DNA from 3 places in the Yimella lutea genome. Region 2 is predicted to be linked to each of the others. Evidence: riboswitches for the same ligand, from Rfam matches in the RefSeq annotation. Region 2 holds a riboswitch; each other region holds the start of a gene.
The links. A riboswitch is a leader RNA that binds a small molecule or an ion and turns the genes downstream of it on or off. The one in region 2 is predicted to bind thiamine pyrophosphate.

Region 1 (2,262 bases), 2.5 Mb from region 2:
GGGATCGGTCTCTTGTTCGAGGGGGCCGGGAGGACTTCCTTTCTTTGTGGAGTCTCTCTCGGAAGAGGAGAAGGAGAAGTATCGGCAGCGCGCCCGGATCGGTGGGTAGGGCTACTCGCAAACTCACGGATCAACGAGCGCAGCCCGGCGCTGGCTCCGGCTCCGGCTCCGGCTCCGGCTCCGGCTCCGATGAGCTGTAGCTGGAATGTGGCAAATGGGTCGCTCGAGCCCGGCGTAAAGGTAGGACGCTACTTGGCGAACTCGACGCTACGCCACTGCTGGTGAGGTCGTCGACCAACTGCTCACGGTCGACGAGCGAGTGAGCCGCTGCATCGACGCGACCAGCATCGTGTCGCCGCGTCGCAAATATCGCAGTGCAGTGGCGAGCCGTCCCGGCCTTCCCTGTTCTCGCCGGACACATGGCCGGTGAACAGTTCCCCGACCATTCCAATCGCGCTCAGTTGACGGTCGAGGTTCTGTGACGTCGACGAGATGCGGGCATATCCGAGGACCTGTCCAAGCACATCTAGACCCTAGACGGAAAGTGTCCGGAAAAGCTGATCGGATCCCATTCGGACGCGTCGTTCCGGGGTGCTGTGACTTCGTTGTCAGTTTTCGAAGTCCACTGCACGAGTGTCCGAAGTCGACTGCACATTTTAAGGTTGCGCAGCCGTTGTCTGGTGAGGCGCCATGGTGAGGGCTGCGGCGGCCAAGGAACGCCGTAGCGCAGCCGGGCACTGGTGACAGCACGCCCGGACGGTCCGAGGCGCGACCCTTTTGCGATCGCTGAAGCGAGGGCACGGTGCTGGGAACGGTGCGGATGTTAAGCTGGTGAATGACGCGGGGTGCCGTGCTGGTACGGCTGAGATCACACCCGTTGAACCTGATCTAGTTCGTACTAGCGAAGGGAACGTCGCCGATGTCGGCACCTTCTTCCGTCCCTACTGTCCCACTCGATGCTGCCGCTGTGGGCGAGGCCTTGGCTGCGATGCGCGGGCATGCCCCGCTGGTGCAGTGCCTGACCAACGTCGTCGTCGCTCAGTGGACAGCGAACGTCCTGCTCGCGGTCGGCGCCAGTCCGTCGATGGTGGACAACCCGGAGGAAGCCGGGCCGTTCGCCGCCGTCGCCGACGGGGTCCTGGTCAACCTCGGCACGCCCCAAGAGGCGACGGTGGCTGCGATGCACGGCGCGGTCAGTGCCGCCGCGGCGGCCGGCACCCCGTGGGTGCTCGACCCGGTCGGGGTGGGTGGGCTCGCCTGGCGCAGCCGGGTTGTCGTCGACCTGCTCGCCCACGCCTCCCCGGCACTCGTCCGTGGCAACCCCTCAGAGATTCTCGCTTTCGCCGGTGGGGGCAGCGGTGGGCGGGGTCCGGAGAGCGTCGACGCCGCCGAGGATGCCCTCGACGCCGGCCGGGCGCTGGCCCGGGAGCACGGCACCATCGTCGCGGTCTCCGGGGAGGTCGACCACCTCACCGACGGCACCCGGCTGGTGCGGGTGGCCAACGGCCATCGATGGTTGACCCAGGTCACTGGCGGTGGGTGCGCGCTGGGCGCGCTCATGGCTGCCTTCGCCGCCACCACCGACGACCCGCTCCTGGCCGCCACGGCCGCGACCGCGACGTACACCGTGGCCGCCGAGGTCGCGGCCGAGCGTGCCGCCGGGCCGGGGAGCTTCGCCGTTGCGCTGCTGGACTCTCTCGCCACCCTCAACCCGCAGGAGCTGACCGAGAAGGTGGTGCTCCGGTGACCCGCCGACCGGTGAACCTCAGCCTCTACCTGGTCACCGACACCGGTTTGTGCGGCCCACGGGGGGTGCCCGCGACCGTGCAGGCTGCGGTCGCGGGCGGAGTCACCGTGGTGCAGTTGCGTGACCCGGGCGCCACCGACGCCCACTTCGTCGCCCTCGGCGTGGCGGTCCGCGAGGTGCTGGCGGGGACCGGGGTGCCGCTGATTATCGATGACCGGGTCCACCTCGTTCAGGACATCGGCGCCGACGGCGTCCACGTCGGTCAGCGCGACATGCCGCCTGCTCAGGCCCGGCAGTTGCTCGGGCCGGACGCCATGGTCGGGCTGTCGGTCAGCACGATCGAGCAGGTTCGCACAGCACGCGGGCTCGGTGACGGCGTCTTGGACTACCTCGGCGTTGGACCGGTGTGGCCGACGGCGACCAAGCCTGACCACGGCACTCCGATCGGCCCGGGCGGGGTGGCTGCGGTGGCCGCCGCGAGCCCGTGGCCGGTCGTCGCCATCGGCGGCATCACC
Region 2 (2,262 bases):
CAGCCAGAAGCCCTCGGGGTCGGCCATGCTGCGCTGATACTCGTCGCTGTAAGCACCCATGGCGCGAGTGTGTCATCGGCCACACTCCGGCCGCTGCGACTCGCGCCGGACGGCCTGAATCGGTCGCTCAGCGGCGGTCACCACCATCGGTGGAAGTGGTGCACCGGCCCGTGACCGGCGCCGATCTCGAGCGAGTCGGCCGCGCGCAGCGCGTCGGTCAGCCAGCCCTTTGCGTCGGTCACAGTGGTGTGCCAGTCGGGCCGCTGCGGACGCAGGGCGACCAGTGCGGACGACAAGCTGCAGCCCGTGCCGTGCGTGTTGGACGTGGGGATGCGCGGGGCTGCGAACCGTTCGAAGCCGTGTGCGTCGACCCACAGGTCGACCGCGTCGCCGTCGAGGTGGCCCCCCTTGATGAGCACCGCGGGCGCACCGAGGTCGAGCAGGCTCCTGGCTTGATCGCGCATCCCCCGCTCGTCGGTCGCAACAGGGGTGGCGGTCAATGCGGCGGCCTCCGACAGGTTCGGTGTCACGACGCTGACAACGGACAGCAGGTCACGTAGGGCAGACGTCACCGACGCGTCACCGAAGCGGTCTCCGGAGGTTGCGACCAGCACCGGATCGAGCACGATCGGCACCCCGCGATCACGCATGTGCAGGAGCGTCGGGCGGATCACCTCAGCGACCCCCGCTGAGCCCAGAACACCGATCTTCACACCGTCGACACGCACGTCACTCGTCACTGAATCAAGCTGTGCCGCAACGAATTCCGAATCGATTGGTAACACCTTCTGCACACCGATCGTGTTCTGCGCAGTCAGTGCCGTGAGAACGCTCATGCCGTACGCACCGAGTGCGCCGAAGGTCTTCAGATCTGCCTGAATTCCCGCACCTCCACTCGGGTCACTGCCGGCGATCGAGACGACGGCTGGCGGACGGACCATGTGCGACACCGTAAGTGACATGGGTTACGGTGGCGACACCCACACGGGAGCCCTCGGCAGAGGGCTGAGATCGAGCTGACGCCGCTCGGACCGTCCGAACCTGCCCGGGTCATTCCGGCGAAGGAAGTGAGGAGATCTCGATGTCCGAGATTCATCCCAAGCACCGCCTCCACCACCTCGTCGACGGCGACATCTGCGTGCCCGTCACCGCGATCAGCCTCGACGAATCCCCCGACGGCACAACGAATCCCGATGTGCATGTCTACCGCACCGCGGGCCCCGGCAGCGATCCTGCCGTCGGCCTACCCGCCACTCGTTCCGGCTGGATCCAAAGCCGCGACGATGTCGAGACCTACGAGGGTCGCGAACGCACCCTGCAGGACGACGGACGCTCCGCCGTCCGTCGCGGCAAAGCTTCCGACGAATGGCGCGGTGAGCGACGAAATCCGTTGCGCGCCAAGCCTGGTCGCACCGTCACCCAGATGCACTACGCGCGTCAGGGCAAAGTGACGGCCGAGATGCGCTACGTCGCGCTGCGCGAGAACGTCGACGTCTCAGTCGTTCGCGAGGAGTTGGCGGCGGGTCGCGCGATCATCCCGTCCAACATCAATCATCCGGAGTCGGAGCCGATGATCATCGGCCGCCGGTTCCTCACCAAGGTGAACGCGAACATCGGCAACTCGGCGGTCACCTCCTCCATCGAGGAAGAGGTCTCCAAGCTCAGCGGGGCGACGCGCTGGGGCGCCGACACGGTCATGGACCTGTCGACCGGCGACGACATCCACACCACCCGCGAGTGGATCGTCCGCAACTCCCCCGTGCCGATCGGCACGGTGCCGATCTACCAGGCCCTGGAGAAGGTCGACGGGCGCGCCGAGGCCCTCACCTGGGAGATCTTCCGCGACACCGTGATCGAGCAGGCCGAACAGGGGGTCGACTACATGACGATCCACGCCGGGGTGCTCCTGCGGTACGTCCCGCTCACCGCCGAACGCGTGACCGGAATCGTCAGTCGTGGCGGGTCGATCATGGCCGGCTGGTGCCTGGCACACCACGAGGAGTCGTTCCTCTACACCCACTTCGACGAGCTGTGCGAGATCTTCGCCCAGTACGACATCGCATTCAGCCTCGGCGACGGACTGCGTCCCGGATCGGTCGCCGATGCGAACGACGAGGCCCAGTTTTCCGAACTGCGCACCCTGGCCGAACTCACCGAGCGCGCCTGGGAGTACGACGTGCAGGTGATGGTCGAGGGCCCGGGACACGTGCCCCTGCACCTCGTGCCGGAAAACGTTGAACTGCAACAGGACTGGTGCCACGG
Region 3 (2,262 bases), 2.8 Mb from region 2:
CGACGCCTGGAACTTCTTGCCGAGCATGAAGTCGATGAACGCCTTCGCGCCGGGCTCGTTCTTCGCGCCCTTCAGCACGCCGGCGTACTCGACCTGCCGGAAGCAGGAGTCCGTCATGGCGGATGTCGTCGGCTTGCCGTCCTTGATCGTGTCGGCGGGAGAAGTGTTGTACGACAACACGATCGGACGCGTCCCCTTGCCGCCGCCGGCGGTGTAGTCGACGCCCCACGCGTCGCTCCAACCGCTGGTGACCTTCACGCCGTTCGCCTTGAGCTTCTTCCAGTAGTCCTGCCAACCGTCGTCGCCGTACTTCGCGACAGTGGCGAGCAGGAAGGCCATACCGGGCGAGGACGTCGCGGCACCGGGCGTGACGAAGAGGTCCTTGTACTCGGGCTTGGTGAGGTCGTCCAGGCTTTGCGGCTTCGCCTTCTTCTTCGCGGCGAACCAGGCGTCGTCGACGTTGACGCACACGTCACCGAAGTCGATCGGCGCGAGCGAATGCGCGGCTTCGCCGGGCAACGCGTACTTCGATGCGCTCTTCGGGAGCGCCTTCGGTTCGTTGGCGGCGAGCGCACCGGAGCCGACGACCCGGGAAGCGAAGGTGTTGTCGATGCCGAACACGACGTCGCCCGTCGGGTTGCCCTTGGCGAGCACGACCGAGTTGGCGAGCTTGCCCGCGTCCCCGGAGGCGAGCACCTGCAGTTGGTATCCCGTGGTCTTGGTGAACTCGGCCTGCACGTCCTTGGGGATCACGAACGACTCGTGAGTGACGAGCTTGACGGTCGTGACCTTGCCGGACGATGTCGCTGCGGGCTTGTCGTCGCCGGTGGTCGAGCAGCCGGCGATGGCCAGGGCGAGGGTGCCGCAGCACGCGGTGGTGAAGGTTCTCCGGAACAACTGATCCTCCTCGGATGCAAGGAGGGGCTCGACTTCCTACACCGGTACTAACCGGATCAGGTTCGAGGGTCTGCGGCCCGATCGCCGCACTCTCAGCGCACCGTGCGCTCCCCTGTCGTTTCCGTATCGGACGCTACACCGTCTCTCCGGCGTCTTGTCGGCGGCCGTTCCATGCGGCCGGGATCACAGCCCGAATCATCGGGCGCGCAAACGTGCGGGCCGGGCGAAACATGGCAGGCTCTGAACAGACAAATCGACCCGACCGGCCGGTGACGGCCGCTGACTTGGAGGAACTCATGGGCTCTGTGGTGTGGAAGATCGTCTCGGCTGCGGCCGGTGTGGCGGCAACTCAGATCGCCAACAAGGTCACCAACCAGGGTTGGCACGCAGTCACCGGACAGCCGGCGCCGGTCGGCAAGCACGACCCGAACTACTCCGCCAAGGAGACCGCGCTCTTCGTCCTGCTCGCCGCCGCCGTCGCGCAGGGTGTGCGCGCGCTGGGTGAGCGCAAGGCCGCCGACGTCTGGACCAAGACCGCCGGTCACCCGCCGCAGGTCGTCGTCAAGGAGCACCAGAAGGCGCTGGAGAAGGCAACGAAGAAGGCCGCCAAGAAGGCCTGACCATCAGCCTCACGTCCGGCCAACCGGGTCGCTTCTGGCCGCCCGGGCCGCGACGGGTGCCGCCGGCGCGGCCAGTCGTGATCCACGCAGCTTGACATGTGCCTCCCGCCGCGGAATCCCCCGCCCGCAGCGGGAGGCACAGCCATGTGCTCACGCCTGCCACGGAGTCCCGACCCCACGGGACTCGTCGAACACCAGCCAGGTGCGGGTGCCCAGGACGCCCGGGATGGCCTGGATGCGTTCGAGGACGAGCGTGCGCAGCGAGGCATTGTCGGGCGCGTGCACCTGGACGAGGACGTCGAAGTCCGAACCCATGAGCGAGATGGTGTCCAGATAGGGCAACGTCGCGAGTTCGTCGCTGACCCGGCGCCAGGTGTTCTGCTCGATGTTGATCGCCACGTACGCCGTGGTGGTCAGGCCGGCCGCCGCCGGATCGATGGCGATCGTGAAGCCGGTGATCACTCCTCGTTCGCGCAACCGCTCGATGCGCGCGTAGGCCCCGGCCCGACTCAGATGCAGCTTCTCGGCAAGCGCTCGCACGGACAGCCGGGAATCCTCGCGCAACGCCGCCAGGATGCGTCGATCCACCACGTCCAGGGCCGCTGCCGATCGTCCAGCCGTCGGTGCGGAGCGTGCATCACGACTGGACGAATTGATCTCATCTTCGGCATTCATGCGCCGATCATCCACTCCTTTGCGCCGAACTTGAGCCAGTAGGCCCGGATAGCGACGATAGTGTGATGCA

Region 1: linked by a shared signal. The riboswitch ahead of thiM (hydroxyethylthiazole kinase) and the one ahead of thiC (phosphomethylpyrimidine synthase ThiC) in region 2 are both predicted to bind thiamine pyrophosphate.
Region 3: linked by a shared signal. The riboswitch ahead of FB459_RS00350 (thiamine ABC transporter substrate-binding protein) and the one ahead of thiC (phosphomethylpyrimidine synthase ThiC) in region 2 are both predicted to bind thiamine pyrophosphate.

The regions. Positions count from the first base shown of each region.
Region 1 is NZ_VFMO01000001.1:352,581-354,842, reverse strand. It holds TPP riboswitch at 832-928, shown strand; gene thiM (hydroxyethylthiazole kinase) at 920-1,747, shown strand; gene thiE (thiamine phosphate synthase) at 1,744-2,262, shown strand, end outside.
Region 2 is NZ_VFMO01000001.1:2,879,337-2,881,598, forward strand. It holds gene FB459_RS13840 (acetate--CoA ligase) at 1-60, opposite strand, end outside; gene thiD (bifunctional hydroxymethylpyrimidine kinase/phosphomethylpyrimidine kinase) at 138-941, opposite strand; TPP riboswitch at 975-1,084, shown strand; gene thiC (phosphomethylpyrimidine synthase ThiC) at 1,082-2,262, shown strand, end outside.
Region 3 is NZ_VFMO01000001.1:73,367-75,628, forward strand. It holds gene FB459_RS00350 (thiamine ABC transporter substrate-binding protein) at 1-897, opposite strand, end outside; TPP riboswitch at 914-1,021, opposite strand; gene FB459_RS00355 (DUF4235 domain-containing protein) at 1,194-1,517, shown strand; gene FB459_RS00360 (Lrp/AsnC family transcriptional regulator) at 1,668-2,192, opposite strand; gene FB459_RS00365 (thiamine pyrophosphate-dependent dehydrogenase E1 component subunit alpha) at 2,258-2,262, shown strand, end outside.